Antarctobacter heliothermus: one gene and its partner. The main gene of each other region encodes a partner of the protein of the gene in region 2 in a complex. Links are inferred from orthologs where the notes say so. Each region holds a gene or a part of one and is shown on either strand. Other genes may lie near its edges. The genes, in order: ccmB and ccmE.

Region 1 (15,685 bases), 890 kb from region 2 along the record:
ACTCACCGGGTTTCGGCATGAGGGGCGCAAGCAACCCCTTTTCGTCACCCCATCGGAGGCATTTCCCATGACCATCACCGTAGGCCATGACAGCGCCAAGACGCGCAAGACACTGGAGGCCGGCGGCAAGACCGTCGCCTATTACTCGATCCCCGCCGCAGAGGCCGCAGGCCTTGGCGACTTCTCCAAACTGCCCGCCGCGCTCAAGGTGGTGCTGGAAAACATGCTGCGCTTCGAGGACGGCAAGACCGTCACCGTCGACGACATCAAGGCATTCTCCGACTGGGCCGCAAACGGCGGCAAAGGCAACCGTGAACTGGCGTACCGCCCGGCCCGCGTGCTGATGCAGGACTTCACCGGCGTTCCCGCCGTGGTCGACCTTGCCGCCATGCGCGACGGCATCAAGGCGCTGGGTGGCGACGCGCAAAAAATCAACCCGCTGAACCCGGTCGATCTGGTCATCGACCACTCTGTCATGATCGACGAATTCGGCAACCCGCGCGCCTTCCAGATGAACGTGGACCGCGAGTATGAGCGCAACATGGAGCGTTACACGTTCCTCAAGTGGGGCCAGAACGCGTTCAACAACTTCCGCGTTGTGCCCCCCGGCACCGGCATCTGCCACCAGGTGAACCTTGAGTACCTCAGCCAAACCGTCTGGACCGATGAGGACCAGAACGGCGAAACCGTGGCCTACCCCGACACGCTGGTCGGCACTGACAGCCACACCACCATGGTCAACGGCGCGGCCGTTCTGGGTTGGGGCGTTGGCGGCATCGAAGCCGAGGCCGCGATGCTGGGTCAGCCGATCTCGATGCTGATCCCCGAGGTTGTCGGCTTCAAGCTGACCGGCAAGATGCTCGAAGGCACCACCGGCACCGACCTTGTGCTGAAGGTTGTCGAGATGCTGCGCGCCCACGGCGTCGTGTCCAAGTTCGTCGAATTCTATGGCGAAGGGCTGGACAGCCTGCCGCTGGCGGACCGCGCCACCATCGCCAACATGGCCCCGGAATACGGCGCCACTTGCGGCTTCTTCCCGATTGACGACGAAACCCTGCGCTATCTGACCAACACCGGCCGCGACAAGGATCGCATCGCGCTGGTCGAGGCTTATGCCAAGGAAAACGGTTTCTGGCGCGGCCCGGATTACGATCCGGTCTACACCAGCACGCTGGAACTGGACATGGGCACCATCGTGCCCGCGATTTCCGGGCCCAAGCGGCCGCAGGACTACATCGCGCTGGACGCCGCCGCGACCGCCTTTGGCGAATACGTCAAGGGCATCCGCTCCGGTGAGGACGCCACTCCCAAGGAAGAAGTCCGCTGGGAAGGTGAAGGCGGCGCGCCCGAGCCGACCGACATTCCGGGCGACGAAGGCCACCATAAGCGCGGCTACGTCAAGACCGACGAGCACGGCTACCAGCTGCATGACGGCTCGATCGTGATCGCCTCGATCACCTCGTGCACCAACACGTCGAACCCCTATGTGATGATCGGCGCCGGTCTGGTTGCCCGCAAGGCAGCGGCCCTTGGCCTGACGCGCAAGCCGTGGGTCAAGACGTCGTTGGCGCCGGGTTCGCAGGTGGTCTCCGCCTATCTTGAGGCGGCGGACCTGCAAAAGGATCTGGACGCGGTTGGTTTCAACCTCGTTGGCTACGGTTGCACCACCTGCATCGGCAACTCCGGCCCGCTGGCCGAGGAAATCTCCAAATGCATCAACGACAATGATCTGATCGGCACCTCGGTCCTGTCCGGCAACCGCAACTTTGAAGGCCGCATTTCGCCTGACGTGCGCGCCAACTATCTGGCTTCGCCGCCGCTGGTCGTGGCGTACGCGCTGGTGGGCGACATGAACGTCGACATCACCAAGGACAGCCTGGGCAAGGATAAGGACGGAAACGACGTCTACCTGAAAGACATCTGGCCGACCACGAAGGAAGTGGCCGATCTGGTGCAGGAAACCGTCACGCGTGAGGCATTCCAGTCCAAATATGCGGACGTCTTCAAAGGCGACGACAAATGGCAGGGCGTCGAGGTTCCTCAACAGGAAACGTATGACTGGCCGTCGACCTCGACCTACATCCAGAACCCGCCGTATTTCCAAGGTATGTCCAAGGAAAAAGGCGAGATCACCAACATCAATGGCGCGCGTGTTCTGGCCCTGCTGGGCGACATGATCACCACCGACCACATCTCTCCGGCCGGATCGTTCAAGGACACCACCCCGGCGGGCAAATACCTGACCGAGCGTCAGGTGCCCCAGCGCGAGTTCAACTCTTACGGCTCGCGTCGCGGCAACCATGAGGTGATGATGCGCGGCACCTTTGCCAACATCCGCATCAAGAACGAGATGCTGGACGGCGTCGAGGGCGGCTATTCCAAAGGCCCGGACGGCAACCAGACCTCGATCTACGACGCGGCCATGGCCTACAAGGACGCTGGCACCCCGCTGGTGATCTTCGGTGGCGAGCAGTACGGCGCGGGTTCTTCGCGCGACTGGGCGGCCAAAGGCACGGCGCTGCTGGGCGTCAAGGCGGTCGTCGCGGAATCGTTTGAGCGTATCCACCGTTCCAACCTAGTCGGCATGGGCGTCATCCCGTTCGAGTTCACCGGCGGCGACACCCGCAAATCGCTTGGCCTGACCGGGGATGAAACGGTGTCGATCTCTGGCCTTGATACCATCCAACCGCTGCAAGAGGTGCCCTGCACCATCACCATGGCGGATGGATCGACCAAGGAGATCACGCTGAAATGCCGGATCGATACCGCCATCGAGGTGGAATACATCGAACACGGCGGCGTGCTGCACTATGTGCTGCGCAATCTGGCCAAGTCGTAAGGTCATCGCGTCAGAGTAACTCTCTGAACTAAAATGGATTATGGGCCGCTGTTCCTTTGGAACAGCGGCCCATTTCGTTTGTCGTCCCCGATTTGATAAACCACTGGTTCCCGGGCGGAACCGCCGCTAACCTCTCGGCCATAACCCTATGCAGCATTTGTCTCAGCCGGAGTTTCCAGATGTCCGAAACCTTTACCCATATCTTTGCCGTCGGCGGCGTCGACGGATCGGGCAACTACCAGTTGCAAGGCCCCAATGCCATATCCTCGACCGTCAGCGACGGGGCGGATGGCGTCAACGACACCTCCACCGCCGTGGGCGACAATGTCACCTGGACGGTGTCCAGCGTTTTGGCCAGCGGCCCCTATGAGCTGATCGGCCTGACCGTTGACGGCGACCCGGTGCTGTTCGACGGGTCCGCCGCCTATGTGGCGTCAAACAACCCGACACTTGGGCCCGGCGTTGTGAATGCCTCCAGCGACCCAAGCTACACCTACTGCTTTGCCGCCGGAACCTTGATCGCGACACCCTCCGGCGACGTCCCTGTCGAGACCCTGACCATCGGGGACACCGTGCTGACCGCTGCGGCCAGACCCGTGCCCGTCAGATGGATTGGCCGCCAGACCCTGCGCAGCCTGTTTGCCGGCCCCAGACAACAGCTTGTCCGTATTTGTGCAGGCGCGCTTGGTGGCGGCCTGCCCTACAGCGACCTGACCGTGACTGCTGATCACGGCATGATCCTTGACGGAGTGGTCGTCAATGCCTCCGCGCTGGTCAACGGCGACAGCATCAACTTTGTGCCGCTGGCCGATCTCCCCGCACAGGTCACCGTCTACCATGTCGAGACAGAGGCGCATGACGTGATCCTCGCCAATGGTGCGCCGTCGGAGACCTTCATCGACTATCGCGACCGCCGCGCCTTTGACAATTTCGAGGAATACCTCGATCTCTACGGCCTCGAGCGGATCATCCCCGAGATGGCGCGCCCTCGGATCTCATCCCGGCGCATGTTGCCGCAGCAGATCCGGAACCGTTTGGAACCTGCCGACGCCTCAATGGCCCCCGACTTGGCCCGCCTTGCCTGACCGGATCAAGACCGCGAATCCGGTGGACTGAATCGAACACGGCGGCGTGTACCTTTACGTTCTGCGCCCTCCGGCGAAAGCATCGTTCGCGGCAGAATGAGCCGGTTGAACACTTGTGAAAAGGGCACTTCGGCGCCCCTTTTTTGGTTGATCGGATGCGCTGTGCCAGACCTGCGTTAAACCAAGTTGCTTGACTTATCGTTAACCTTTGGGCGTGTTGATCGGCATTAATCTATTTCGAGGGACAAGAAATCATGCCGACAACTTTCCATTTTGAGTCGCAAGTCGGCATCGGCCCCAAGAATACTCCAGCCTCTGCCAACCCCATCAATTTTGACGTCGAGATTACTGCACTGATCGACGACGGTTCGATCCTGCCCGGCGACGAGATCACACTGACGCAACTCGACTTTATTCCCCCACCGGAATGGATCTCAGCGGGTCTGACCCCGGTGAACCAAGGCCCGGACCCCGGCGGCTCGGGGGCCGACGTCTACACCGCCTCTGCCTATTATTATGGAACAAAAGATTTTTCTTCGTCCATCGGAAACCAGACCGGGTTCATTTTCGGCGCTGATCCATCCTTTTCTATCGAGTTCGAGTTCCTGATCCTCTTCGACAACAACTTTGACTTCTTCGGCGCAGATGCGATCCTTTTGAACGGAATAGAATTCTGGAACCAGACCAGCACGTCTCTACCCCTACTCATTGAACCTGCCTGTTTTCTGGCTGGAACCACCATCGCCACGCCTGGCGGTTCAAGTGCCGTCGAAGACCTCCGGATCGGACAGCCGATCTTGACCGCTGATGGGCGGGTGGTGCCGGTCAGATGGATCGGTCGGCAGATCATTCACAAGTCGTTCTCAGGCAGCAAGGCGCAGCCAGTGCGCTTGCGCGCCGGAGCCTTGGGCGATGGACTGCCCCACAGCGACCTCACCGTAACCGCCGATCACGGAATGATCCTTGACGGAGTGGTCGTCAATGCCTCCGCGCTGGTCAACGGCGACAGCATCGGTTTTGTGCCTCAGGCGGAATTGCCCGAGCAGTTCACCGTCTACCACGTCGAGACAGAGGCGCATGACGTGATCCTTGCCAATGGCGCGCCCGCAGAGACCTTTATCGACTACCGCGGTCGCCATGCGTTCGACAATTATGCCGAATACCTCGATCTCTACGGCTGTGAGCGTATCATCCCGGAAATGCCGTCGCCCCGGATCAATACCCAACGAATGCTGCCGGACATGATCCGCCAAAAACTGGGAAACGCGGAGGACAAGCAGCTAGGGCACCAGATCGCGCCATACGAGGACCGATTGATCGGCTAGACTGTCCCTGATCCAGACTGACCACCGGCCCATTAACCTTGAGTTTACAAAGTCTGCCGCGCATACTGGAGTATAAGTTTAGTTTAGTACAGAAAGTGACCTTCATGGCCGATTATGTTCTCAGCCCGATCGTTCAATACACCAACTACGGATCGGACGGAAATTTTAACGCAAATTCAACATGGAACGATACCGTCACGGTGTCCGACGGCGCAATTGACGACAATCAATTCACGGATGGCGAAGGCGGCATCCAGATGGTGTTTTCGCCGAATCCCGCGCAAGGTGTCATTTATCAGGGCCAGATTGAATACATGGGGGAATCGTACCCCATATTCGAAAACTTCACAGGCGCAGTCTTTGTGTTGGGCGTCCACCTCCCAGAGGCAACATATGGGACGGTCGCCGATCTTGGGTCAGATACCAGCCCGTTCACCCTGTGCTTTGCCGAAGGCACGCGGATCGCTACGCCAACAGGGGAAAGCGCCGTAGAAGCCCTGGCAATCGGTGACGCCGTCCTGAACGCTGCGGGCAACCCTGTTTCCGTTCGATGGATCGGGCGTCAGACTGTGCAGTCCCGGTTTGCCGGACCGAAGACCGCGATGGTCCGCATCTGCGCCGGTGCCCTTGGCGGCAACCTGCCCTACAGCGACCTGACTGTGACCGCAGATCACGGCATGATCCTTGACGGGCTCGTAATCAATGCATCCGCTCTGGTCGACGGCGACGGCATCGACTTTGTGCCTCTGGCCGAGATGCCCGACAGCTTCACCGTCTATCACATCGAGACAGAGTCGCATGACGTGATCCTCGCCAATGGTGCGCCGTCGGAAACCTTCATCGACTACCGCGGCCGCCGTGCGTTTGACAATTTCGACGAATACCTCGACCTCTACGGTGCCGAGCGGATCATTCCCGAGATGCACCGGCCGAGAATTTCATCGGCACGGCTCTTGCCACAGTCGATCTGCGACAAGCTGAAGATCAGCGCGCCCCTTTTGGATCTTGCCAAGTCCGCATAGGGGCCTCTTAAAACACAGCGAGCAAGCAATCTTTGAAACCACTGCCACTGGCGTTGCAGACACTCCCCCTAAGCGGGTGCCCCCTGACATAACCCATGTCCCGACATTAGTTTTTTTAGCGCACTTGACTGCACGCCAAGCGGGACTGACCGAGATATAGATTGATGTGTGCTTGGATTTTCGCCTATCAACATACAGCGTTCATTTCTTCACGCAAAATAAACGAATAGTTAGAGAGAGAGTAGCATGGGCAGTTTCTCGACAACACACGCCATCACCTACAATAGCGGCTCCTTCGAGGGTCCAGTACACAATTTCGTCGAGACCATCAGCGATGGCGACGCGGACACAACCTTTGAAACCGGCGACACCCATTTCTATGTGGCCGGCGCCCTCACTATGGTCTTTCAGGGCACGGCGGTTGTCGACGGCATCACATGGCCGGTCTTCTCCTATCAAGAGGCTCCGACGTATTTCACAATTTTGATGGATCAGGCACCCGTCACTGTGCCGCCGACCCTATCGTATACTCCCGGTGAAACATTCAATAATGCCTGTTTCGCAGCAGGCACCCTGATCGCCACGCCTGCGGGCGACGTTCCCGTCGAGACCCTGCAAACCGGTGACCAGATCCGCACCGCCGATGGCCGCGACGTCGCCGTGAAATGGTTGGGGCATCTCAGCTACAGACCCTTGTTCTGCTCCGCCAAGCACCTGCCCGTACGCATCCGTGCGGGCGCTTTGGGCGACGGCCTGCCTCTGGCTGATCTGGTGGTGACCGCCGATCATGGCATTATCATCGATGGGCTTGTGGTCAACGCCTCTGCGCTGATCAATGGCACGACCATCGATTTTGTCCCTGTGAAGGAACTTCCTGACAGGCTGACGGTCTATCACGTCGAGACAGACGCGCATGACGTCATCCTCGCCAATGGCGCGCCTGCAGAGACCTTCATCGACTACCGCGACCGTCGTGCCTTTGACAATTTCGGCGAATACCTCGAGCTATGCAGCTGTGAGCGGATCATCCCGGAAATGGACCGCCCGCGCATTTCCAGCGCTCGCCATTTGCCCGATGCGACCAGAGAAAGGTTGGGGATCACAGCGGCGGATCATCTTGCGTCTGCTTCCTGACTGTCAAAGGGTTTCCCTTCCCGTGAGGTGTCCGACTTCGCGCCAGACGACCTGATAAAGGTCACGCTCCTGAAATTCGTGCTCTCCCCAAAGCGTGGTGGTAGAGATCTCAACAGCTGTTGGGAAACGTGACACGATTCACGCTCATCTGGGATGAGCCATCCACTATGCTGCAGAGTGGCTCATCGATAGAACGTCTTGCCTGCACATTTTTTATTTTGCCTTTTTAAATAGCGATCTCGCATTGGCATCAACAATGCGGTCGAGGCCCGAAAGCGCCAATCGGAAATCGAATCCGAACAGCGGGTGGGGCACCTCGCCCAAAGCCACATTTGCGACACAACATTTAACGACCGTTAATCCTTTATTAACACTTTCCTCGCAGATTGGACATGATCCGCCCGCCAAGAACAACTGCACAAAAGGAGACTCTCTAAGGTTGATGTCGTGAAGTTATCAACCTTTTCTGTTTGTTTTCTGCGTGTTGCTTCGTGTTCAAAAGCCCACCGAGACAAGCGAGCAATCAAATCACATTCAGCTCTGAAGAAAACCTTCTTTCGAGCGCACCCATGAATCATGCCTTGCGCTGCGTCTAGTTATTTCGACGCAGGCACCTCCCCAAAGGCATAAACATCAGGAGACTGTATTATATGTCCAGTATCGATCTTTCCGACGTCTATCAGTTCGACGGCGGCCTGCTATCACTTAGCTTGGGCGGTTCGACCACAACGCTGCTTTCCGACCTTAGCGCGCAAAGCCCGGCGGTCGTAGTCGACGCCAACGACTCTTTCGAGCAAACCGACGATGGCGTCACTACGTTTAATGGTGATACAATCGATTACGTTGGCAACGGAACAGCCTCCTTGCTGGGTATTATCGACCCGCAAGACTTCGTTATGTTCAACGCATCGGGTAGCACCTATCTTTGGTTCCCAAATGGCACTCCAGTCGGTGCCGGTGTTTCAATGACGTTCGAATTGGATGACGCTGGTGCCTACGCATATTGCTTTGCCGCAGACACGCTGATCGCTGGCCCAGACGGGGAACGCAAGGTTCAGGACCTGACCATCGGCGACACGATCCTGACTGCAGACGGCAAAGAAACCGCTGTCAAATGGATCGGACGCCAAACGCTGAACAAGATGTTTGGCGAAGCGTCCAAACAGATGGTGCGCATCTCCGCCGGCGCGCTGGGTTCAGGCCTGCCGCACAGCGACCTGACTTTGACCGCCGATCACGGTCTCAGCCTTGATGGGTACTTGGTAAACGCCTCGGCTTTGGTCAATGGGACGACTGTTTCATTCGTCCCGACATCGGAACTCGAGATGCAGTTCACGGTCTACCATATCGAAACCGAGGGCCATCAAGAGATTTTGGCCAACGGCGCGGCTGCCGAAACCTTCATCGACTACGCCGAGCGCAAAAAGTTCGACAACTACGATGAGTTCGTTGAACTGATCGGCGCTGAGCACGTCATTGCGGAAATGGATAAGCCACGCGTATCCGCGCGCCGCATGTTGCCCCCGGAACTGAAGGCACGGCTTGATCTTGACTACGCAGACGTCGAACTAAGTGCGTGTGCCTGATCAAAGTTAATGTCTTTGCCGCTTGAGCAGGACACAGATAGTTGAGAATTTGACGGGCCTTGCCATTCGTTGGCAAGGCCCGTTCGCTTTTCGTAATTCGGGAAAAGAACGGGAAACAGCGACACTTGGTATCCAGTGCCAATCCTCAGAGGCACTCCCCCAGAAGAGACAAATCCCCACTTGGATTCAGGAGCCGATCAAAGTCAGGCAAGAAAGCGCCTGACTTCACTGCAGAGCGGCCCACTTTCGCGCAAATCCTCCTCACCGGCGGTTTTCCTGACCTTCGCGCCCGCAAGTTCCCCCTGTAAATTAATCTCGTGACCCCATGTCTTGGGCATAAGAAAGAACGAGGCAGGACTATGAGAACCCTAACACTTTTGCAGGCTGCGGCCCTGCTGATGCTGGCTGTGATCGGCGCCTATGCCGGGCAGGATTCAGGCGAACACAATTGCGCAGCCCCCGCAGCAACGGTGAAGGTCTGCGAACACTGAACGCGCGCCCAACTTGCGACCTCAGCCGGCGTCAGGCAGCGGCGGCAGGCTGCGCAGGTACAAGATGATGGCCGACAGATCATCGTCGGTCATCCCGGCCAGATAGCCATAGGGCATCGGCGGCGTCATCTGCGCGCCGTCCGGACGCAGCCCCTTGGTGATCATGTCCCGCAGCTCTGCATCGGTGTAGATCGCCAAACCGTCCTCATGCGGGGTCAGGTTGGCCGCCACCGACACCCCCCAAGGTCCATGAAACTCAAACCCGCCTGCCCCCAGCTGGGTGTCCAGCATCGGCCCCCTTTCACCCATCGGGGTATGGCATTCCATGCAATGGGACACAGGTCCGGCAAGGTACGCACCATAGGCGACACTCACCCCCTCTTCCGGCTGCGGCACGCTGTCGATGGGCGGGCCATAGGCGGGTGGCAGCGGGATGGCGTAGGTGCTCTTGCCCGGATCACCATCGACCGCGGGCACCGTGCGCAGATACATCACAACGCTCATCACGTCGTCATCCGACAATCCGCGATACATGGCAAACGGCATCGGCGGTCCGATGATGGACCCGTCCGGGCGCAGTCCTTCGCGGATCGCCTTTGCCAGTTCCACATCCGACCAATCCGCCACAGCGCCCGCAGGTGTGATATTCGGTGCGATCGCGGTAAACGCCGGGTTCTTGTCAACCAGCCGTCCGGCAAGGTTCTGTTCCATCATCGGGCCTTGGGGGCCCAAAGGGGTGTGGCAATTGCCGCAACCTGCCGGTCCTTCGACAAGATAGCGACCGCGTTCCAGGCTGGGGTCGGCATGGGCAAGTGTGCCGCCGACAGCAAGCGCTAGGCTCAGTCCGGCTAATCTGGAAATCATCTTTCCCTCCCTGAAAAAAATTCTTTGTGGAAACCGCTTCGACTCGTACGCAAGGTCGAGAATAGCGCCTCTCAAAGAAGTCTCTCAGGGAAATCTTTTCAGCGTCCCAGCGCCTCGTTCAGCTTGGGCACAAACCGCTGTTGATAGTCAGAGCCAACCAGCGGCCCGACAAACTTGAAAACCACCGTGCCGTCACCATCCAGAATAAAGGTCTCTGGCGGGCCGGTCACGCCCCAGTCAATCGCCGTGCGGCCAGCCGGATCAAACGCCACCGCAGCAAACGGATTGCCGTCATCTGTCAAATACTTGACCGCGTTGCCTGCCTGATCCTTGAAGTTGACGCCGACAATGCGCACCCCGTCCTTTTGCATCTGCAACAGAACAGGATGTTCGGCGCGGCACGGCGGGCACCAGCTGGCCCAGAAATTGACCAGCGTCACCTCTCCTCCGGCCAGCAATTCTGGCGTGATGGGGTCATAGCCGGTCAAGGCAACATCGGTCATCGCGGGCGCCGGTTTGCCCTCGAACATCGAATCGAGACGGTCCTTGCCGTCACGCCCCAACCCCAGAAAGAACATCAACCCGATACCGGCAAAGATCAGCGGCGGCGCAATCATCAGCGGAGATAGTTTAGCCATTTCTCTGACGCTCCTCGATACGTTCCAGATGTGCCCGCACCTTGCGGGCGCGCCGGACACTGGCAACCACCAGCACCAGCAACAGCAGCAGGGACACCCCGTAGGACGCCAGCACCGTGAACGCGTATTTCCCCAGTTCTGGCATCATGCCATCCGCTCCCGTGCCAGTAGCGCGCGCGCCCGGCGGGCGCGAATTTCCGTCTGGGTGCGCAACAACACCAGCGCCACGAACAGCAGGACAAAACCGACGCCAGACACCGCCAGCGGAATGAAATAGACGTTGCTGACCTTTTCGGTGGTGTCCGCGCCGGTCACAGCCCCCGCGCGCAGCACCGATGACCCCTGATGCAGGCCCTGATTCCAGAACTGCACCGCGTACCGGCTGAGCACGGCAAAGACCGATCCCACTAGGCACAGGATCGAGGTCAGGTCGGCGGCGGTATCGTCGTCCTCGATCGCCTCCCACAGCGCCATATAGCCAAGGTAGAACAGGAACAGGATCAGGAACACGGTCAGGCGCGGATCCCATGCCCACCAAGTGCCCCACATCGGCTGCCCCCAGATCGCGCCGGTGACAAGGCCGATCAACGTCATGACAGCGCCAATGGGGGCCGCAGCGCGGGCGGCCAAGGCGCTGACATGGTGGCGGCGCACAATCCAGATCAGAGAGGCAATCAGCATCATCATCCACGCATTGATCGCCATCATGGCGGCAGGCACATGCAGATAGATGATCTTGACCGTGGACCCCTGCCGGAAATCCTCGGGCGTAAAGAAAAAGCCCCAGATCAATCCGACAGCCAGACAAATCGCAGCCGCCGCCGTCACCCAGGGCAACAGCACATCCGCGGTGCGGATGAACTTGACCGGATTGGCGTATTCCCAGATCGACATGGCCTATGGCCTCCCTTTCACGGGGTTACAGCGCAAATATCGCGCGGGCGCAATACGACACTGGTACACTCACCGCAGGTTGATCCGCAGGACAGCCGCGCTGGCAAAGGGCAGCAGGGCCGCGACCCCGAAACTGATACCCGCCAACATCAACAGCGGTGTTTGCACGGCCAGCCCCTCTGCGCCACGCCGCGCAACCTCGGCCCCGAATATCAACGTCGGCACATACAGCGGCAGCACCAGCAGCGACATCAACAGCCCGCCGCGTTTCAGCCCCACAGTCAACGCCGCGCCAAAGGTGCCGATCACCGACAACGCGGGCGTGCCCAACGCCAGACTGACAAACAGCCACAGATAGCCCGGCCCGGCAAGGTTCAGCAGCACGCCCAGCAGCGGCGCCGCCAGCACCAGCGGCAACCCGGTGGTGATCCAGTGGGCCAGCGCCTTGACGGTGACGATCCCCTCCATCGGCAGCGGCGCTGTGGCCAGCAGGTCAAGGCTGCCATCCTCCCAGTCCAGCGCAAAGATCCGGTCCAGCGACAGCAGGCAGGCCAGCAGCGCGCCGATCCACAGCACCCCCGGCGCGATTTGCGTCAGCAGGTCGGTTTGCGGGCCAACGGCAAATGGCACCAGCACGGTAACGATCAGGAAAAAGGCAAGGCCAAGGCCAAAACCGCCGCCCGCCCGCACCGCCAGCCGCAAGTCCCGTGTCAGCAGCGCGATCACAGAAACGCCTCGTCCTGCACGGCAGCGCGCGGTTTGGCGCGATAGGGGGCGACGTCAAACACATCCGCCTCGGGGATGCCAAGGTCGATATGGGTGGCCATCAATGCCGACCCGCCCTGCCCCAGATGCGCACGCACGGCCCCGGCGAATAGCGCGACAGAGTCGGCGTCCAGCGACACGGTCGGCTCATCCAGAACCCAGACGGGCCGCCCGGTGACCATCAACCGCGCCAGCCCCAACCGCCGTTTCTGGCCTGCTGACAGTGTCCCAGCCAGCCGGTCCTGCAACGCCACAAGGTTGAAGGCCGACAGTGCCGCGTCGATGCCGGAACTGCCAAAGACCCGCGCCCAGAAATCAAGGTTCTCCGATACGCTCAACATGGTTTTCAGCCCGTCGACATGGCCGGCATAGGCGATGCGTTCGCCCGCACCACGCACCTCGCCCTGCATGGCAGGCTGCAATCCGGCCACGGTGCGCAACAGCGTGGTCTTGCCCGCGCCATTCGGCCCGCGCAGCACCAGCGCCCGACCGGGCGCCAGTGCAAAGCTGACCCCCTCCAGAACCGGCACACCACCCCGCGCCACCATCAGATTGCTTGCCGTCAATTCCATGGCATTTGGCTTAGCCCAGCCCGCGCCGCCGCAAAAGGGCCAAGCCGCCTCCGCGACGCCATGCCCGCGCCAAAACGACTGTCCGACCGGATCAGACCGGCAGCGCGGCCAGCGCCACCCGCCGCCCCTCGCTCAACAGGACGTTGTAGGTGCGGCAGGCCGAAGGCGAGTTCATCGCGTCCACGCCCAGCCCCGCCTCTTCCAGCTGCGCGCGCAGACCGGCGGGCAGATGCGCCGTTTCGGCCCCCGTGCCGATGAACAGGACATCCACCGTCCCCGCCATGCTCAGCAGCGTCTCGACATCGTCCAACCCGCCCCAATCGGCGCGGCCCCGGTCCCAGACCAGCAGCGGCCCCTCATGGGCCACCCCGCCAACGCGGAAAAAGCCCGGGCCGTAGCCATCTACCGGCACGGCGTTGGTATAGGTGATCTCATTCAGTCGCATGGCCCTCTCCTACCCCCAAACCGGCAAGCCAGACAAGGCCGCCAGCGCGATCAGCACATAGGCCGCCGCGCGATACAGTCTCTCTTGTTCCGGTTGAAACAGATAGCCACCCAGCACGTTGCCCAGTACATTCGGCACCGCCAGAACCAGACCCAGCGCCGCGCCCGACGCTGTGACCCGGCCCATGCCCGTCATGTACCCCACGATGAGGATGTCGAAAAAGACCAGAAACAGCAGGATTGTCGCGCGGATCACCGCCACCGGCAGCGGCCGTGACATGTAGAACAGGATGACGACCGGACCGGGAATACCTGCAACGCCGCCCAGCAGCCCCGCAGCCGCCCCAATGCCCGCGACCATTCCGCGCCGCACCGTTCCGCGATAGCGCAGGCCCAGCAGCAACACCGCCACCATGCCCAGCGACACAAAGCTGACAGCGTAGCGAAACACCTCAGGCTCGACCCGCGTCAACATCCACAGGCCGACAGGCAAGGCCAGCGCACAGCCCGTCAGCAGACGCCACAGATCCGATTTCTCGACCGATCCCCAAGCCTGCCGCAGATTGGGCAGCGGCCCGAAGAGATCCATGATGGTCAGGGCAAGGATGGCCCCAAATGGGCCCAAAATCGGTGCGGCCACGGGCAAAAACACCATGGCCGTACCAAAGCCGGAAAAGCCACGCACCAGACCGCCCAGAAATGCTGCGGCGATCAGCCAGCCCAGCCCCTCCGGGGCCAGGCTGAATAAGTCAGGCATCAATATCGCCGAACTGGTTTCCGGTGGTGTCCACCGGCTTGGACCAGTCGCGCTTGACGCCCAGACGCAACAGGATGGTCGAGGCCACAAAGATCGACGAATAGGTGCCCACGATCACGCCCCAGATCATCGCAAAGACAAAGCCGCGGATCACGTCGCCACCCAGCACAAACAGCGCGATCAGCGCCAACAGCGTGGTGACAGAGGTCATGAACGTCCGGCTGAGCGTCTCGTTGATCGACGGGTTCAGCACGTCTTTCAATGTCAGCGACTTGAACTTGATCAGGTTCTCACGCACCCGGTCAAACACCACCACCGTATCGTTCAGCGAATAGCCCACGATGGTCAGCAAGGCCGCGATGATCGCCAGATCGAACCGGATCTGAAGCTCGGAGAAGATGCCGATGGTCAGCACCACGTCATGCACCAACGCCACCACTGCGCCCACGGCGAACTGCCATTCAAAGCGCAGCCAGACATAGATCAGCACCGCCCCGATGGCCAAGGTCACCGCGATGGCGGCCGTTCGGATCAATTCGCCCGACACCTTGGGCCCCACCGATTCGACCGAGACGAACTTGATGTCCGTCGCCACCTCGGCCAATGCCAGACGCGCCTCTTCGATCAAATCGGTGCTGACGGCCTCTTCGCCGTCCTGAGCGCCGATGCGGACCATGGCGACGTTCTGATCGTCCCGAAAGTTCGGATCGAACACCTCAGAGATCACCACATCGCCCAACTCCAGCGCGCCAAGAGCGGCGCGATAGGCTGCCACGTCGACAACTTGTGTGCTTTCGGTGCGGATGGTCGTACCGCCGCGAAAGTCGATGCCATAGTTCAGGCCGCGCAGGCCAAAACTTGCCAGCGCCAGCACGATCATGATCGCGGAAATGCCAAGCCATAGCGCCGGGCGAGAGAAGAAATCGAACTTTGTCTGTTCGGGAACCAGTTTCAGGCGCATGTCAGGACGAGCCCCCTTTATACTTCGATGGTTTTCGGACGGCGGCGCTCAAACCAGATGATGATCAAGAGCCGCGTGACAAAGATCGCCGTAAAGACAGAGGTCAGAATGCCAAAGCCCAGCGTGATGGCAAAGCCGCGCACCGGACCAGAGCCCATGACATACAGGATCACCGCCGTGATAAAGGTGGTGATGTTCGCGTCGACGATCGCAGACAGCGCCTTTTCATAACCCAGTTCGATCGCCCGCGCAGGCCCCTTGGCGGTGCGCAGTTCTTCGCGGATTCGTTCGAACACCAGCACGTTGGC
Region 2 (15,741 bases):
TCGTGCACGGGCCGCGTATGGCCGACGACCGAATCCCGCTGTTGAGCGAGTTGGGCCTGCCCTTTGTCGTACATGGCCGCGCATCCGATGTGACCCTGCCCTACTCTTGGCTGGACACCAACAACAGTCGCGCGTTCCGGCGGGCCACTGATTTCCTACTGGACCTTGGCCATCGCCGCATCGCGCTGATCAATGGGCTGGAGTTCATGGACTTCGCCTTTCGTCGCCGCGAATCCTATGTCAGTGCCCTGACCGACCGTGGCATCGCCGCCGACCCGACGTTGATGCGGTCTGACGAAATGACTGAAGTCTTCGGCTATCGCAGCGCCCGCGACATGCTGCGCGATTCTGCCCCCCCGACCGCCTTTCTGGTGTCCTCGATGATCACCGCCATTGGAGTGCGCCGCGCCATCCACGAGGCCGGGTTGCAGATGGGTCGCGACGTCTCCGTGATCACCCATGACGACGATCTTGGCTATCTCAAGAACGGCCACGACGTACCGATCTTTACCGCCACACGGTCCTCTGTCCGCAGCGCCGGAGCCAAGGCGGCGGAAATGCTGCTGCACCTGATCCGCAATCCCGGCTCCCCGCACCTGACACAGCTGATGGAAGCCGAACTGATTATCGGCAGTTCCACCGGCCCCGCGCAATAAGGGTTATCCATGCGACACAAGCGCTCTGATTTTCCCAAGGATTTCCTCTTTGGGACCGCCACATCCAGCTACCAGATCGAGGGTCACGGCTTTGGCGGCGCGGGTCGCACCCAATGGGATGATTTCGCCGCAACACCCGGCAATGTGGTCCGGTTCGAAAACGGCGCGCGCGCCTGCGATCATTATCACCGATACGAGGAAGATCTGGACCTTGTGTCCACCGCCGGGTTCGACTGCTACCGCTTTTCGCTAAGCTGGGCGCGGGTGATGCCCGAGGGGCGCGGTCCGGTCAACGCTGAGGGTCTGGATTTCTACGACCGACTGACCGATGCCATGCTGGACCGCGGGATCAAGCCATGCGCCACGTTGTACCACTGGGAACTGCCTTCGCCTCTGCTGGACATGGGCGGCTGGCGCAACCGCGACATCGCCGAATGGTTCGCCGATTACACAGAGGTCGTCATGTCCCGCATCGGCGACCGGATGTTCTCAGTCGCCCCGATCAATGAGCCCTGGTGCGTCGCTTGGCTCAGCCACTTTGAGGGCCATCACGCCCCCGGCCTGCGCGACATCCGCGCCGCCGCCCGGGCCATGCATCATGTCCTGCTGGCACATGGCCGCGCGATAGAGACGATGCGCGGTCTGGGCATGGGCAACCTTGGTGGTGTCTTCAACTTTGAATGGGCCGACCCGGCGGACGACAGCGCCGAGGCGCGCAAGGCGGCCGACCGCTATGACGCGATCTACAATCGCTGGTTTCTTGGCGGTGTCTTCAAGGGTGAATACCCGGCACTGGCGCTGGAGGGGTTGGAGCCGCACCTGCCCACCGGCTGGCAGGACGATTTCCCCACCATTCAGGCACCGCTGGACTGGTGCGGGCTGAATTACTACACCCGCAAGCTGATTGCGCCCGCCGGTCAGCCCTGGCCCGACTATCGCGACGTCGAAGGCCCACTACCCAAGACCTTTATGGATTGGGAGATCTTTCCCGACGGGCTGTACAATTTTTTGACCCGCACCGCGCGCGAGTATACCGGCGACCTGCCATTATTCGTGACCGAAAACGGCATGGCCTCGCCCGACCTTCTCACCGGGACCAACGTCGATGACCCGGACCGCAGCGCCTATCTGGACGCCCATCTGGACAGCGTCAAACGGGCCATCGCAGAGGGCGTGCCACTGAATGGCTATTTCATCTGGTCGCTGCTGGACAATTACGAATGGGCCTTGGGGTACGAAAAACGCTTTGGGCTGGTCCATGTGGACTTTGACACGCTGGTACGCACGCCCAAGGCATCGTATCACGCGCTCGCCCACGCCCTGAAGTCCTGATCTCCGAAAGGCCGCCGCCATGACTCAAGAACTTTCTGTTGTCGCCGACATCGGCGGCACCAACACGCGAGTCGCCCTTAGCCGCGATGGCAAAATCCTTGAAGACACGATCCAACGGTACCGCAATGCCGAGAACACGGGCATCGGCCCGATCCTTGGCGACTATCTGGGCGCGCAGCAGGTGACGCCCGCATCAGTCTGCGTCGACATGGCCGGCCCGGTCCATGACGGGGTTGGGACGCTGACCAACCTTGACTGGACGGTCGACGCCGCGTCCCTGCGGGCCGAAACCGGCGCGGCGCGGGTCGCGGTCCTGAACGACCTGCAGGCACAGGGATTTGCGGTGGCGCACCTTGGTCATGACAGCCTATCGCCCGTGCTGACCGGTCGCACGGCAGCCAAAGACGCGGTTCGGCTGGTGGTCAATGTCGGCACTGGCTTAAACGCGGTGCCCGTCTACACCCAAGCAGGCCGCACCATGGTCCCCCCGGCAGAGGCAGGCCATATTTCGTTGCTGGCCCGCACCGCCGAAGAGCTGCGCCTGATTGACTGGATCGCAGAGCATCATGGTCAGCCGGGGGTCGAGGACGTGCTGTCGGGACGCGGCCTTGAACGGTTGTATGCTTGGGTTTGCCACGATGAAGGCGTCGGGGTTCCGCTGTCCGCCGCTGAGGTCATGACCGGGTTCGAGACAGGTCAGCCACGCGCGCAGCGCGCCGCGCGCCTGTTTGTCCAGATTCTAGGGCGCTACACCGGCGATCTGGCCCTGACCACCCTGCCCTTTGGCGGAATCTTCCTTGTGGGTGGCGTCGTCCGGCATATTGGGCCGCACCTGCGCACGCTTGGCTTTGCCGGGGCATTTGCCGACAAGGGTCGGTTCAACGCCTACATGACGCAATTCCCTGTGGATCTGGTCACCGACGACTACGCGGCGCTTCGGGGATGTGCCGCGCATCTGGCGGAACTGACGGCGCGGTAAAGCACCGACAGGCCCTTTCCGCTTGCCCGCACCCGGACGGCAGGCGATACCCCTTCGGACCCGACAATCACCGAAAGCCGACCTGATGACCTGCCCTGTTCAGGCGCTCGCATGATCCTGCGCGCCATCTCCCTGATGATCCTTTCAATGGCGCTGCTTGCCGGTACGGATGTGTTTTTCAAACTGGCCACTATGGCTGCGCCCGTCGGGCAGGTTCTGACGCTGGTCGGCCTTGGCGGCACCATCCTGTTCATTGGCCTCGCACAGATCATGCGGGTTCGCCTTTGGACACGCGCGGCATTGCATCCGATGATCCTGCTGCGCAATTTCTTTGAGATCATCGGTGCCATTGGGCTGGTTTTTGGCCTGAAGTATGTGCCGCTGCCCGTCTTTGCGGCAGTCCTTCAGGCCGGACCGCTCATCGTCACGCTGGGGGCAGCACTGTTCCTGAAAGAGCAGGTGGGCTGGCGTCGCTGGATGGCAGTGGCGGTTGGCATTGTCGGAATGCTGATGGTCATTCGCCCGTTCGGCGCGGGTTTCTCGGGGTGGGAGCTGTTTGCGGTCATGGGGATTGCAGGTTTGTCCGCGCGCGATCTGGTCACGCGCCTTTCGCCGCCCGAGGTCCCGGCGCTAGCCATTTCGACCTGGGGATTTGCGGTGACGATGTTGCCCGGGATCGCACTTTGGGTCACGGGGTCGGCCGCCTCCAACTTTGGCGCAGAGGCGATCTGGCCGATCCTCGGGGCCGTGGTGGTGACAACGTCCGGTTACTTGGCGATCACCAAGGCGATGCGGATGGCGCCCGCATCCATCGTGGCCCCCTTTCGCTATACACGGCTGGTGTTCACCGCCGGGCTGGGCGTGGTGATCTTTGGCGACCGCCCCGATTTCTGGACCATCGCCGGATCGGCGCTGATCCTTGCGGCAGGGCTATATACCTTTGTGCGTGAAAGACGACTGGCACGGGCGGGTGCGCTGGCCTGATGCCATGCGGCAGCACCGCCGGGCTGGCAGCAGGCCCGTCGGCATCCAGCCCGCTGCGCTGATAGCGCAACCTTCGCCCACAAAGCGTCGTTAGCGCTATCGGTCACGTTTACTTTCCCTCCGCTGCTGCTAAGAGATGGCCAGGACCTACAGCCCCGAGGGACAAAACCCATGAGCACCATCATCGATATTCACGCGCGCGAGATCCTTGACAGCCGCGGCAACCCCACCGTCGAGGTCGACGTCACGCTTGAGGACGGCTCTGTCGGCCGCGCCGCTGTGCCCTCGGGCGCATCCACCGGCGTGCATGAGGCCGTTGAAAAGCGCGATGGCGACAAGGCCCGCTACAAGGGCAAGGGCGTGCTGGAGGCCGTCGCCGCCGTCAACGGTGAGATCGCCGAGGCGATCCTTGGCTTTGACGCCACCGAACAGGTTGCCATCGACCTTGCCATGATTGAACTCGACGGCACAGAGAACAAGGGCCGTCTGGGGGCCAACGCCATTTTGGGCGTTAGTTTGGCCGTGGCCCATGCCGCCGCGGATTTCACCCAACAACCGTTGTTCCGCTACATCGGCGGCACCTCGGCGCGCACTCTGCCCGTGCCGATGATGAACATCATCAACGGCGGCGAACACGCCGACAACCCGATCGACATTCAGGAATTCATGATCATGCCGGTCGCGGCACAGAACATCCGCGAAGCGGTCCGCATGGGCTCTGAAGTTTTCCACACCCTGAAGGGCGAACTGTCGGCGGCGGGCATGTCCACCGGCCTTGGCGATGAAGGCGGCTTTGCCCCCGAACTGAAATCCACCCGCGACGCGTTGGATTTTATCCTGAAGTCCATCGAAAAGGCTGGCTACAAGCCGGGTGAAGATATCTATCTGGCCCTCGACTGCGCCGCGACCGAATACTTCAAGGACGGCAAGTATGAGATGAAGGGCGAAGGCAAATCGCTCAGCATCGCTGAAAACGTCGACTATCTTGCCGCGCTCTGTGCCGACTACCCGATCATTTCGGTTGAGGACGGCTGTTCCGAGGACGACTGGGAAGGCTGGAAACTGCTGACCGACAAAATTGGCGGCAAAGTGCAACTGGTGGGCGACGACCTGTTCGTGACCAATCCTGCACGCCTTGCCATGGGGATCGAGAAAGGCTGTGCCAACTCGATGCTGGTCAAGGTCAACCAGATCGGCACCCTGACCGAAACGCTGCAAGCGGTGGAAATGGCCCATCGCGCCCGCATGACCAACGTCATGTCCCACCGCTCTGGCGAAACCGAGGATGCGACCATTGCGGACCTCGCCGTTGCCACCAATTGCGGACAGATCAAGACCGGCTCTTTGGCCCGTTCCGACCGGTTGGCAAAGTACAATCAATTGATCCGAATCGAAGAGATGCTGGAAGACACCGCAACCTATGCGGGCAAATCCATCCTACGCTAACTCCTTTTAGTTTCAACACGTTGCAGGAACCGCCCTTATTCTGGGGCGGTTCTATACTTTTGGGTAGACGTTTGGCAATCCAAGTGACGGCCTGCCTGAAAACCCGTAACTTGACGCGTGTATTATGTATCGGTCGGCTTCCTGTGCAGCCGTCGCAAAAGGCTACACCCAAACAAATGGCCCGGACCCTGCCTCACGACAGTTTCGCAACCAGACTTGCCGCTATACGGCGGGCGGAATATGGCGCGTTCGGAGAGACGGTCGTGCGCTATGGCATCATGCTGGTGGCCATCGCGGTTTTGGCTCTGAACATGGAGGGTCACCATGCCCTTGCCTGGGGCGTGCTTTATGCGCTGCTGGAAAGCGGTCTGGCGGTGTTGCTCGTTCGATCCGGGACAGGTCATGCGCAGCTTCGCTACATGGCCGCACTGACGGTCTATGGCTTTTCCGGCCTCTGTTTCATGTCCATGCCGCTCTATCTATTGGCGGCGGATTTCTCGCCCAGTCTGTCCTTTACCGGAGCCGTGGGTCTGGTTGGTCTGGCGCTCTACACGCTACAGCGTCCGTACCGGGAACTTGGGCTGGTCGTCGTCGATTGCTGCATGATCGCTGTTCTGGCGCTTGCCCTTGTGCTGATCCTGATCCCCCGGCTGCAAAGCGGACTTGAGATTTTCACCGTAGGGTTCATGGCATTGGCGGTGCTGGGCTACTACATCGGTTCGCAGATTTCTGGCTGGAAACTCCAGACAGAGTTGCGCGCGGCGCGACAACGGACGGCGGCGGCGGAAAAGGCGCGCACGTTGAGTCAGTTTGTCGGTGGCGTGGCGCATGAATTCAACAACGACCTGACGGTGATCCTTGGCAACCTCGACCTGTTTGAGACGCTGGAAAACCCGGATGACCGCGCCGCAGCGATCCGTGAAAGCCGCACAGCGGCGGCGCGTGCGGCGCAAACCGTGCGACACCTTCTGGCCACCAGCGGACGGACACGGCTGATGCCGTCGGACCTGCCGCTGAACAGCGCCCTGTTTGATCTGGGAGAGGCGCTGACGGATGTTCTGAAATCCGACATGACGGTAGAGGTCGTGCCGCCCGCAGACTCATTGGTGGTGCGGGTGGACAGCTATGCGTTGCGCGCCTCCGTGATGCAACTGGGCCTGAACGCGCAAGAGGCCACATCCGGATCGGGCCAGTTCCGCATTCGCGCGGAACGGCGCGCCACCGCCGGCGATCTTGATCCACCGCCTGACACGTCACCGCCCTATGTCGCACTGATCCTTGAGGATGACGGCCCGGGCGTCAGTGACGAGGCTCTTGCCCTGTTGGCAGAGCCGTTCTACTCGACCAAACCACCAAACGAGGGCCGCGGGCTGGGACTGTCCGCCGTGGCAGGATTCACGCGCCAATCCGGGGGCGGACTGAAACTGGAACACGGCGCGGGCGGTGGACTGCGGGTGGTGCTGTTCCTTGCTGAGGCGCGGGACAACGACATCTAGCGCCTAGCTGTCGGGGTCCTGATAGATACCCTGCGCTTTCAGCGCATCGACCACCTCTTTGGGCATGTAAGTCTCATCGTGTTTCGCCAAGATCTCGGACGCCTCGAACACGCCATCGACATAGCGCCCGGTGCCGACCATGCCCTGATTTTCTTCGAACAGGTCCGGCAGCACGCCAGTATAGATCACCGGCACCGTCGCGCCGCCATCGGTCACGCTAAAGCGGATCTGTTCACCGTCTCCCCGGATCAATGTCCCCTCTTCGACCAATCCGCCAATGCGGAACACCTCTGCCGGTGAAGGCGGCTCTTCCATAACCTGGCTGGGGGAGCGAAAAAAGTTGATCCCGTCCCGCATCGCAGTCGCAATCAAAACCGTCGAAACAGTCAAAGCCACGACCGCCAAAGCAATGATCTGGATTCGGCGTTGTTTCTTGAGGGATTTCATCGCCATGGAGGACCTCTTTCAGTGCGCCGACAAGCTACCGCAGCAATATAGACCCAGCCGCGCGCCTTGGGGAGGGGGCTGCGCAATTTGCCGCGCCCCGGCTTTGCTGGGTCGTCCTTGGATTGCAGACGCCCGGCGGGGTGTTCAGGGGGCATCGCCCCCTGATAGTTTGCGTCACCAGAGCGCAAATCGACCTTCGCGCGCAGCTGGATCAGGGGAAACAGGGCGCCAGCATCAAACCGGCGGTTTCATTCTCACCCAGCATCAGATTGGCGTTCTGCAAGGCTTGGCCAGAGCTGCCCTTGGTCAGGTTGTCCAACGCGGCCACCACCAACGCCCGCCCCGGACGCCGGTCTCCGGCCACGCCGATGTGGCAGAAATTCGATCCCCGCACATGGTGGGTCGAGGGCGTCTCGCCAAACGGCAACACCTGGATGAAAGGCTCATCCGCATAGGCGGTAACCAGCGCCGCGTGAACCGCCTGGGGATCACCACGCAGATAGCCGGTGGCCAGAATGCCACGATTGAACGGGCCAAGGTGCGGGGTAAACTGGATCTGCACCGGACGCCCCGCTAGGGCCGAAAACTCCTGATCGAACTCACCCAGATGGCGGTGGGTGCTGCCGACCGCATAGGCGTTGGTGCCCTCGCTCAATTCCGCGTGCAGCAGGTTTTCCTTGAGCGACCGCCCTGCCCCGCTAACCCCGCATTGCAGGTCAAGGATGATCTCGTCCAGATCAATCACCCCACCGCTGATCAAAGGACGCAGGATATACTGCCCCGTCGCCGCGTTGCATCCGGTCCCGGCCACCAGCCGAGCCGCGCGGATGTCGTCCCGGTAGAACTCGGTCAAGCCATAGACCGCCTCTTTCTGGGTCTCGACCGCCGCATGCGGGTTGCCGTACCATTTTTCGTAGTCCGCCGGGTCGCGTAGCCGGAAATCCGCCGAAAGATCGACGATCTTCACCGTTTTCGGCAGTTGCGAGATCACCTCTTGGCTGGTCTTGTGTGGGAGGGCGCAAAAACACAGGTCGATTTGCGAAAAGTCGATCTGCTCCCACGTCACCAAATCGGGCAGATCTAGGTGTCGCAGATGGGGAAAGACCTGTGCAAGGCTCTGCCCCGCCTTGGAGTTGGCGGCCAAGGCCTTGATTTCAAATGACGGATGGGTGGCAATCAGCCGGATCAGCTCGGCCCCGGTATAGCCGGAGGCGCCGATGATGGCGATGGAATGGGTCATGGGATCACCTGCAAGGGATGGCGCGCGGAGCACCGCGGGCGCGGTTATTGATGGCAAAGCAAGAGCGGCCGCCCGTCACCGGGCAGCGGATGGATCATCGTCGCAGGCGCAAGGCGGGATACGCGAACATGAACAGGCTCCTTTGCCCTTGATATAGCGGGCCAGTTTGTTGCGATCAATGCGGAATACATACGGGCTTTTGCTTGATCGCCGGGTTCGTCCTCGCCAATATGCCGCCATGGCAAAGGTGGCAGACGACAAACCCGTTCCCCTCTTACGGCTCTTCTGGCGGATGGGCGGCTGGATAACGCTTATCTTTCTCGCGTTTCTTGGTTTTTTGACGCTGTTCAGCACCTTTTCGCTGAACCTTGCGCACCGCTTTGACACCGAGGGACGGGAGGCAGAGGCATTGGTTCTGGACAAGTACCAGACCGTCACCACCGACAGCGATGGCGACCGCGAAGTCACCTACTACTTTGTGCTGCAATTCGAAACCAACCGGAACCTGCCGGTAGAGCTGAACCGATCTGTTGGTTCTGGCATCTATCACAAGACAGCCATCAACACGCGCATTCCCATCTGGTATCTGGAAAGCGAACCCGACCGGATCGAGGTCAGCCGCGGCGAAAACCGGACAGCTTCGGTGATTACACAGTGGATCGCGCTGGTCTTTGGCATCGCGGCACTGGTGGCGATGTGGTTTCCGGCCCGCAAGGCGGTCGCCGCGGTGCGCGCGCGGCGCTATGGCGCGCGGGAGACTGCAACTGTCACCGGAACCAAGGCGACCAATTACCGTGTCAACAACCGCTACCGATATCGCCTGACATGGGAAGAGCACAGCGGGCGGTCCGGCGAAAGCCTTGCCTACAAGGAAGAACAGCTGAACGGCTTTCGGGCGGGGGACAAGATCACCGTCTACCAGGGCATCAAACGCGCCTGGTGGTCCGGTGACGTGGGTGAACGCCCCGGGGCGCGGGGCTGAACGGGGTGACGTGGTTGCAATCGCTGTTTGCGGGCGACACCCGCAGTATCACCGGCGCGCTACTTTTGCTGGCGATCACCTCTCTGGTGGGTGTTCTGGGTTGGCTGAGCAAGATCGTCCTGCAAACCATGGCGGATTGGCGGCAAAGACGGCGCGACAATGACGATCGGCAAGAGCATCTTGAAGAGGTTCTGGTCGACATCCTGATCCATGCCGATTTTGACGACCGCAGCGTGGCGGGCATCATCGACACACGCCGCATCACCGCCCTCAAGGACCAGATCGATTCCGGTCCTTCGGACTATCGCCCCTTTGTGCCGCCAGAGGCCCCCGACCCCACATTTGCCGACTATCGCGGCGTGCGGCGGCGGCTGGAGATCGAACTGATGGTGGCCTGCGACAGGTTTTTTGACAATTCGCAGCTATTTCACGGCTACTACGCCCACCTTGCCACGGCAGAGTTTGCAGCCCTTAGTTCAGAGCGCAAGAAGCAGGCGCTGGATACGTTGGTGGCCTTGGGTGAGAAAGTGCAGGCCGACTACCAACGCCTGTCACAGGCGATGGAAACCGCACCAGAGGCGCAACCGATCTACAGCAAGGTCGTGAGTGCGTTGCCGCCACGGCAAGACATTTGGCCCAATGCCTAGGCGGACATCGGGTCAGACGATCGGGGGAAGTGGTCCGTTCATAGACATGGTCTGATCTCCTTCGTCCTTGAATATAGGCCAATCGCCCGCAAAAATCAATCCGGGCCGAACCAGATCAGGCGGCGTCAAAGCTGATCTTATGGCGCAAGAATTGCGTTGCGTGCTGCGACACCTTCAGCGGATTTCCGGTGGTCAAAAAGCCGCTTTCGCCGCCACTGCCCAACATGCCGGGATGCCGTACAAGGTAGTCTGCCAGCGCATCGGCCACCAGATTGGCCTGCGAATAGACCGTCACCTGCGGCCCCAGCGCGTCCTGAAAGATTTCCTGCATCAGCGGATAATGCGTACAGCCAAGGATGGCCGCCTCTGGCTCTGGCATCTTGCGTTTCAGCGCGTCCACATGGCTGCGTACCAACGCCTCAGCGAGGATCATGTCGCCCTCTTCGATGGCATCCACCAAACCGCCACAGGCCTGCGCCTCGACGTCGACGCCGATGGCGCGAAAGGCCAGTTCACGTTGAAAGGCGCGGCTGCGCACCGTGGCAGGCGTCGCAAACAGCGCCACATGTTTGACGGCCACCTCTCGCGGGGGGCTGTTGTCGCCCCACTGCCGTTCGGTCAGGGCCTCGATCAATGGCACAAACACGCCCAGCACACGCTTGTCCTGCGGGATCCAGCTTTCCTGCATCCGCCGCAGCGCCGCCGCACTTGCGGTGTTGCAGGCAAGGATCACGAGGTCACAGCCCGCACCCCACAGCCGTTCCACCGCTGCACAGGTCAGGTTGTAGACATCATCCGCATCCCGCACCCCATAAGGTGCATGTTTGTTGTCGCCGAAATAGACAAACGGCACGTCCGGCAAACGTTTCGACACCGCGTCGAGAACCGTCAGCCCGCCAAGACCACTGTCAAAGATACCCACTGCCATCTGCGCCCCGCTCAAACCCTGTGGCGCGTCTGTCAGTGGCGCGCCTTCAGCTTGTCCCTGTGCCTCTCTTCGAACTCGAACCCGTAGTCGTAAGACGTCAGGGGAGTCGGAGACAGCTCATACGTCGCTTTGCGCAGGAAATCCATCATCGCCCGCGCGTCTTTTGCGCGCGCGTCGATGTCCGCACGCGGGATCGGCGCGCCGATGCTGACCCGGACCGGCGTATCGACCCGTTTGCGGAATTCCTTGATCAACAGGCCCATGCGCAGCGTGGTGTGCAGATGACTGGCCAGCTGAAACAGCCGCGAGGTGTGCCCGTCAAAGTAGATCGGCACCACTGTCGCATTGGACTTGGCGATCAGCCGGGCGGTAAAGGTCCGCCAGCCCGGATCCATCGGCTTGCCAAAGGGGCGTTCAGCCGTGGCGACGGTGCCGCCGGGAAAGATACCGATGCATCCGCCCTCGCCCAGATAGCTCATCGCCTCTTTACGCGTAGCGATGTTCTGCTGCATCGCCTCTTTGGACTCATCGAAATTGACCGGCAGGATGATCTTGTTCAGTTCTTCGGCCTTGCGGAACACACTATTGGCCAAGATGCGGAAATCGCCCCGAACAACCGACAGAATGTGCCCCATGATCAATCCATCCAGGATGCCGTAGGGATGGTTGGCAATCACGATCAGCGGGCCGTCCTTGGGGATGTTATCCAGCGATCCGCCGATCACATCCAGACCCAGACCGTAACGCTCGACGATCACTTCCCAGAAATCGCGGCCTCTGGCCACTTCTTCTTCATAGCCCTTGGCACGCTTGATCAGGCCGAAACGCCCAGTGGCGTTTTCCATCAGCCTGATCATGGCGCGGCCGCCGCGAGTGCTGGCCGAATAGCTGTATGAGATGTCACGGGCAATATGACGCCGATTGGGCATCTGCATTGAATCCTTCCTGGAACTTTCGAGCATTTTACTGCGGTTCGCCCGTTCTGACCAGATTTTGTGACGTCTTCATGAAGCTTTCGTGACCGGGATCGCCGCGCCCCCTACTCGGCGGCCTCTTTGAGGGGCGAACCACCCTGACGCAGAACAGAAAGCAACTCTTCGCGCCGTTTGGCGGCCTTGGCCTCATTAGCGGCCTTGACCGGACCAAAACCACGAATTTGCAACGGCAGTTCGGCCAGCGCCAGCAGCGCCTCCATCGTCTCGGGGCGCGCCTTGGGCAGCCATTCCGCCATGTCAGCCTCATACTGGGCGATCAGCGCGCGCTCCATCCGGCGTTCCTCTGTCCGGCCAAACGGGTCGAACGGCGTACCTCGCAACCCTTTCATCCGAGCCAGCAAGCGGAACCAGCGCAACATGCCCTCGCCAAAGCGTTTCTTCACCGGGCGGCCGTCGCTACCGGTCTTTGACAGGATCGGTGGCGCAAGGTGAAACGACATCTCGAAATCACCGTCAAAGGTCTGTGCCGCCTTGTCGCGAGTGTCCAGCAACAGGCGCGCCACCTCATATTCGTCCTTGTAGGCCAACAGCTTGTGATAGCTTTTGGCCACCGCCTCTTTCAGCGACGGGTCCGTGATCCCGTCCACCATCTTGCGATAACGTTTGGCCAGCCCCTTGCCCTGATAAGCAATCAGGTGTTCGGCGCGATAGGCAATCCGCTCTTCCACGGTCTTGGGCAACGATACGACATTGGGCGTCAGTAGCGTTTGGGCGTCAGCAGGATGGGTCACCGCCCAGCGACCGATCTCGAACGCGCGCTTGTTGCGGTCCACCGCCGCGCCGTTCAGGTCGACGGCCTGCAGGATCGCCAGATGCGACAGCGGGATCAGCCCCTGCTGCCAGGCCGCGCCAAGGATCATCATGTTCGAAAAGATTGAATCCCCCAGCGTCACCCGCGCCAGATCCGAGGCATCGAAGAAGGCCACCCGGCCCTGCAACCGCGCCTCCAGCGCGAGGCGCAACTGGTCGGTCGGCAAGGTAAATTCGGTATTGCGTGTAAAGTCGCCGGTGATGATCTCATGGCTGTTGACCACCCCGCCGGTGCGGCCCGTACTGGTCAGACCCAAAGTCTTGGACCCGGCAGAGACCACCAGATCACCGCCGATCAGCGCGTGCGCCTCACCGGTTGCCACACGAACGGCCGAAATGTCTTCGGGCTGTTCGGCCAGTCGCAGGTGGATGTGAACAGCGCCTCCCTTTTGCGCAAGGCCCGCCATTTCCATCATACCGGCGCCTTTGCCGTCAATCTGCGCCGCTTGCGCCAGAACCGCGCCGATGGTCACGACGCCGGTGCCGCCAACGCCGGTGATGACGATGTTATGGGTGCCGTCAATCGTGGGCAACTGCGGCATCGGCAGGTCCGGCAATTCCAGCGCCGTGGTCGGGGACTTTTTCACCTGCGCGCCCTTCAGCGTGACGAAGGACGGGCAAAAGCCCTTGAGGCAAGAGAAATCCTTGTTGCAGGCGCTTTGATCGATGGCACGCTTGCGGCCCAGTTCGGTCTCTTCGGGTACGATAGCGACACAGTTCGACTGCACCCCGCAATCGCCGCAACCTTCGCAGACATCGGTATTGATAAAGACGCGTTGATCAGGGTCCGGGAATGTCCCGCGCTTGCGGCGGCGGCGTTTTTCAGCGGCGCAGGTCTGGACATAGATGATGGCAGACACGCCCTCTTTCTCCGACATCTCACGCTGGATGCGGTCCATCTCGGCCCGCTCGACCAGCGGCACACCGGCAGGGAATGCCGCTTTGTCCACATCCTCTTTTTCATCGTAGACAACGGTCATGTGCTGCACACCCATCGCCTTGACCTCGGCCGCGATACGTTGCGGGGTCAGGCCGCCCTCATTCGGCTGGCCACCGGTCATGGCAACGGCGTCGTTGAACAGGATCTTGTAGGTGATGTTGGTGCCTGCGGCGAGCGCGGCGCGGATCGCCTGCACACCTGAGTGGTTGTAGGTGCCGTCGCCAAGATTCTGGAACACATGGCGCCGCTTGGAAAACGGTGCCTCACCGATCCAGTTTGCGCCTTCGGCCCCCATATGGGTAAAGCCGGTGGTCTCGCGGTCCATCCACTGCACCATGTAGTGACAGCCGATCCCGGCATAGGCGCGGCTGCCCTCTGGCACCTTGGTGGACGAGTTGTGCGGGCACCCGGCGCAGAAGTACGGCAGGCGTGCCGCGATCTCTGGCAGGTTGTCGGCGCGCGCAGCCTCGGCGATCTGGGTCAGCCCGGCCTTGATGCGGTCGGTGCCGCGCCCTTCCTCGATCAGGATATCGCCCAGCTTTTGCGCAATCCATGTGGGATCCAGCGCGCCGCGTGTCGGGAACAGTTCCTCGCGATGCAGACCGCCTGCCCCGCCTTTGTACCAGCCGTAGACGCGGCGATGGTTGTCGTCGAACAGCGCCTCCTTGACCTGAATCTCGATCAGCTTACGCTTTTCCTCGACGATGACGATCAGATCCAGCCCTTCGGCCCAGTCGTGAAAGCCCCGCATATCCAGTGGAAAGGTCTGACCGATCTTGTAGGTGGTGATGCCCAACCGCCCTGCCTCTCCCTCATCGACACCCAGCAGCGCCAACGCGTGTTGCAGATCCAGCCAGTTCTTCCCCGCCGCCACAAAGCCGATTTTGGCACCGGGTTTACCCCACACGCGCTTGTCCATCTTGTTGGCGTGGCTGAACGCCTCTGCCGCAAAGCGTTTGTAGTCGATCATCCGCGTCTCTTGCGCGTGGGGCGTATCACCCAGGCGGATGTTCAGGCCGCCCTCAGGCATGTCAAACTCTGGCGTCACCAGTTGCACGCGGTCCGGACGACCATCCACAACGGCGGTCGCCTCGATCGTGTCCTTCATGGTTTTCAGGCCAACCCAAAGACCGGAAAACCGCGACAACGCGTAGCCGTAAATGCCGTAGTCCAGGATTTCCTGCACCCCTGCAGGAGAGACCACCGGCATATAGGCATCCACGAGCGCCCATTCGGACTGGTGCAGCACTGTCGAGGATTCGCCAGTATGGTCGTCCCCCATCGCCATCAGCACGCCGCCATGGGGCGAGGTGCCCGCCATGTTGGCGTGGCGCATGGCATCACCCGAACGGTCGACCCCCGGGCCCTTGCCGTACCACAGGCCAAAAACGCCGTCGAATTTACCCTCACCGCGCAGTTCCGCCTGCTGGCTGCCCCAGATCGCGGTGGCGGCCAGATCCTCGTTCAGGCCCTCCTGAAAGGTGACGTCAGAGCTGCGCAACAGCTTTTCCGCGCGGCGCATCTGCAGGTCGACCGCCCCCAGCGGAGATCCCCGGTAGCCGGTGACATAGCCCGCCGTGTTCAACCCTGCCGCCCGGTCCCGCGCCTTTTGCGACAACATCAAACGCACAAGCGCCTGCGTGCCGTTCAAGAGCACCGTCGGCTTTTCCAGATCGAAACGATCGCTCAGGGAAATCTGATGCTGGCTCATGGCGCGCCTCCCAACGCTAATATAGATGCAGTTGCGTGCAAATATAGGTCACAATTACTGACCTGAACAGACAATTCTTTGCAGAATTGACACATCTGCCCCATAAGGCCCTTAACAAAAATAAATTGCCGTATACTGAGCTCTCGAG

What was found.
Region 1: the proteins of ccmE (region 2) and ccmB are in contact, whole or in part, in a solved structure (PDB 8CE8), measured with the Escherichia coli proteins. The link is inferred for Antarctobacter heliothermus from one-to-one orthologs.

The regions. Positions count from the first base shown.
Region 1 is NZ_CP022540.1:3,833,377-3,849,061, forward strand. What follows is about bases 10,777-13,686. They hold ccmB (heme exporter protein CcmB), read right to left. Parts: upstream 12,605-13,686; coding sequence 11,948-12,604; downstream 10,777-11,947. Other genes in these bases: ANTHELSMS3_RS18185 (DsbE family thiol:disulfide interchange protein), read right to left, coding at 10,777-10,984; ccmD (heme exporter protein CcmD), read right to left, coding at 10,977-11,132; ccmC (heme ABC transporter permease CcmC), read right to left, coding at 11,129-11,878; ccmA (heme ABC exporter ATP-binding protein CcmA), read right to left, coding at 12,601-13,215; ANTHELSMS3_RS18210 (Mth938-like domain-containing protein), read right to left, coding at 13,307-13,660. Outside these bases: aconitate hydratase AcnA, read left to right, coding at 68-2,839; ANTHELSMS3_RS18155 (Hint domain-containing protein), read left to right, coding at 3,019-3,924; ANTHELSMS3_RS18160 (Hint domain-containing protein), read left to right, coding at 4,179-5,249; ANTHELSMS3_RS18165 (Hint domain-containing protein), read left to right, coding at 5,354-6,271; ANTHELSMS3_RS18170 (Hint domain-containing protein), read left to right, coding at 6,518-7,405; ANTHELSMS3_RS18175 (Hint domain-containing protein), read left to right, coding at 8,056-8,991; ANTHELSMS3_RS26380 (hypothetical protein), read left to right, coding at 9,351-9,482; ANTHELSMS3_RS18180 (c-type cytochrome), read right to left, coding at 9,504-10,346; more of ANTHELSMS3_RS18185, read right to left, coding at 10,445-10,776; more of ANTHELSMS3_RS18215, read right to left, coding at 13,687-14,416; protein translocase subunit SecF, read right to left, coding at 14,409-15,377; protein translocase subunit SecD, read right to left, coding at 15,395-15,685. UniProt on the Escherichia coli protein: Required for the export of heme to the periplasm for the biogenesis of c-type cytochromes.
Region 2 is NZ_CP022540.1:2,950,381-2,966,121, reverse strand. The notes cover bases 5,619-8,584. They hold ccmE (cytochrome c maturation protein CcmE), read right to left. Parts: upstream 7,341-8,584; coding sequence 6,897-7,340; downstream 5,619-6,896. Other genes in these bases: argC (N-acetyl-gamma-glutamyl-phosphate reductase), read right to left, coding at 7,552-8,580; ANTHELSMS3_RS14120 (sensor histidine kinase), read left to right, coding at 5,619-6,893. In the rest of the region: ANTHELSMS3_RS14145 (substrate-binding domain-containing protein), read left to right, coding at 1-656; ANTHELSMS3_RS14140 (GH1 family beta-glucosidase), read left to right, coding at 666-1,988; ANTHELSMS3_RS14135 (glucokinase), read left to right, coding at 2,008-2,967; ANTHELSMS3_RS14130 (DMT family transporter), read left to right, coding at 3,079-3,951; eno (phosphopyruvate hydratase), read left to right, coding at 4,123-5,397; more of ANTHELSMS3_RS14120, read left to right, coding at 5,574-5,618; ANTHELSMS3_RS14105 (DUF3592 domain-containing protein), read left to right, coding at 8,819-9,562; ANTHELSMS3_RS14100 (hypothetical protein), read left to right, coding at 9,577-10,209; murI (glutamate racemase), read right to left, coding at 10,325-11,137; ANTHELSMS3_RS14090 (lysophospholipid acyltransferase family protein), read right to left, coding at 11,170-12,066; ANTHELSMS3_RS14085 (indolepyruvate ferredoxin oxidoreductase family protein), read right to left, coding at 12,177-15,593. UniProt on the Escherichia coli protein: Heme chaperone required for the biogenesis of c-type cytochromes. Transiently binds heme delivered by CcmC and transfers the heme to apo-cytochromes in a process facilitated by CcmF and CcmH.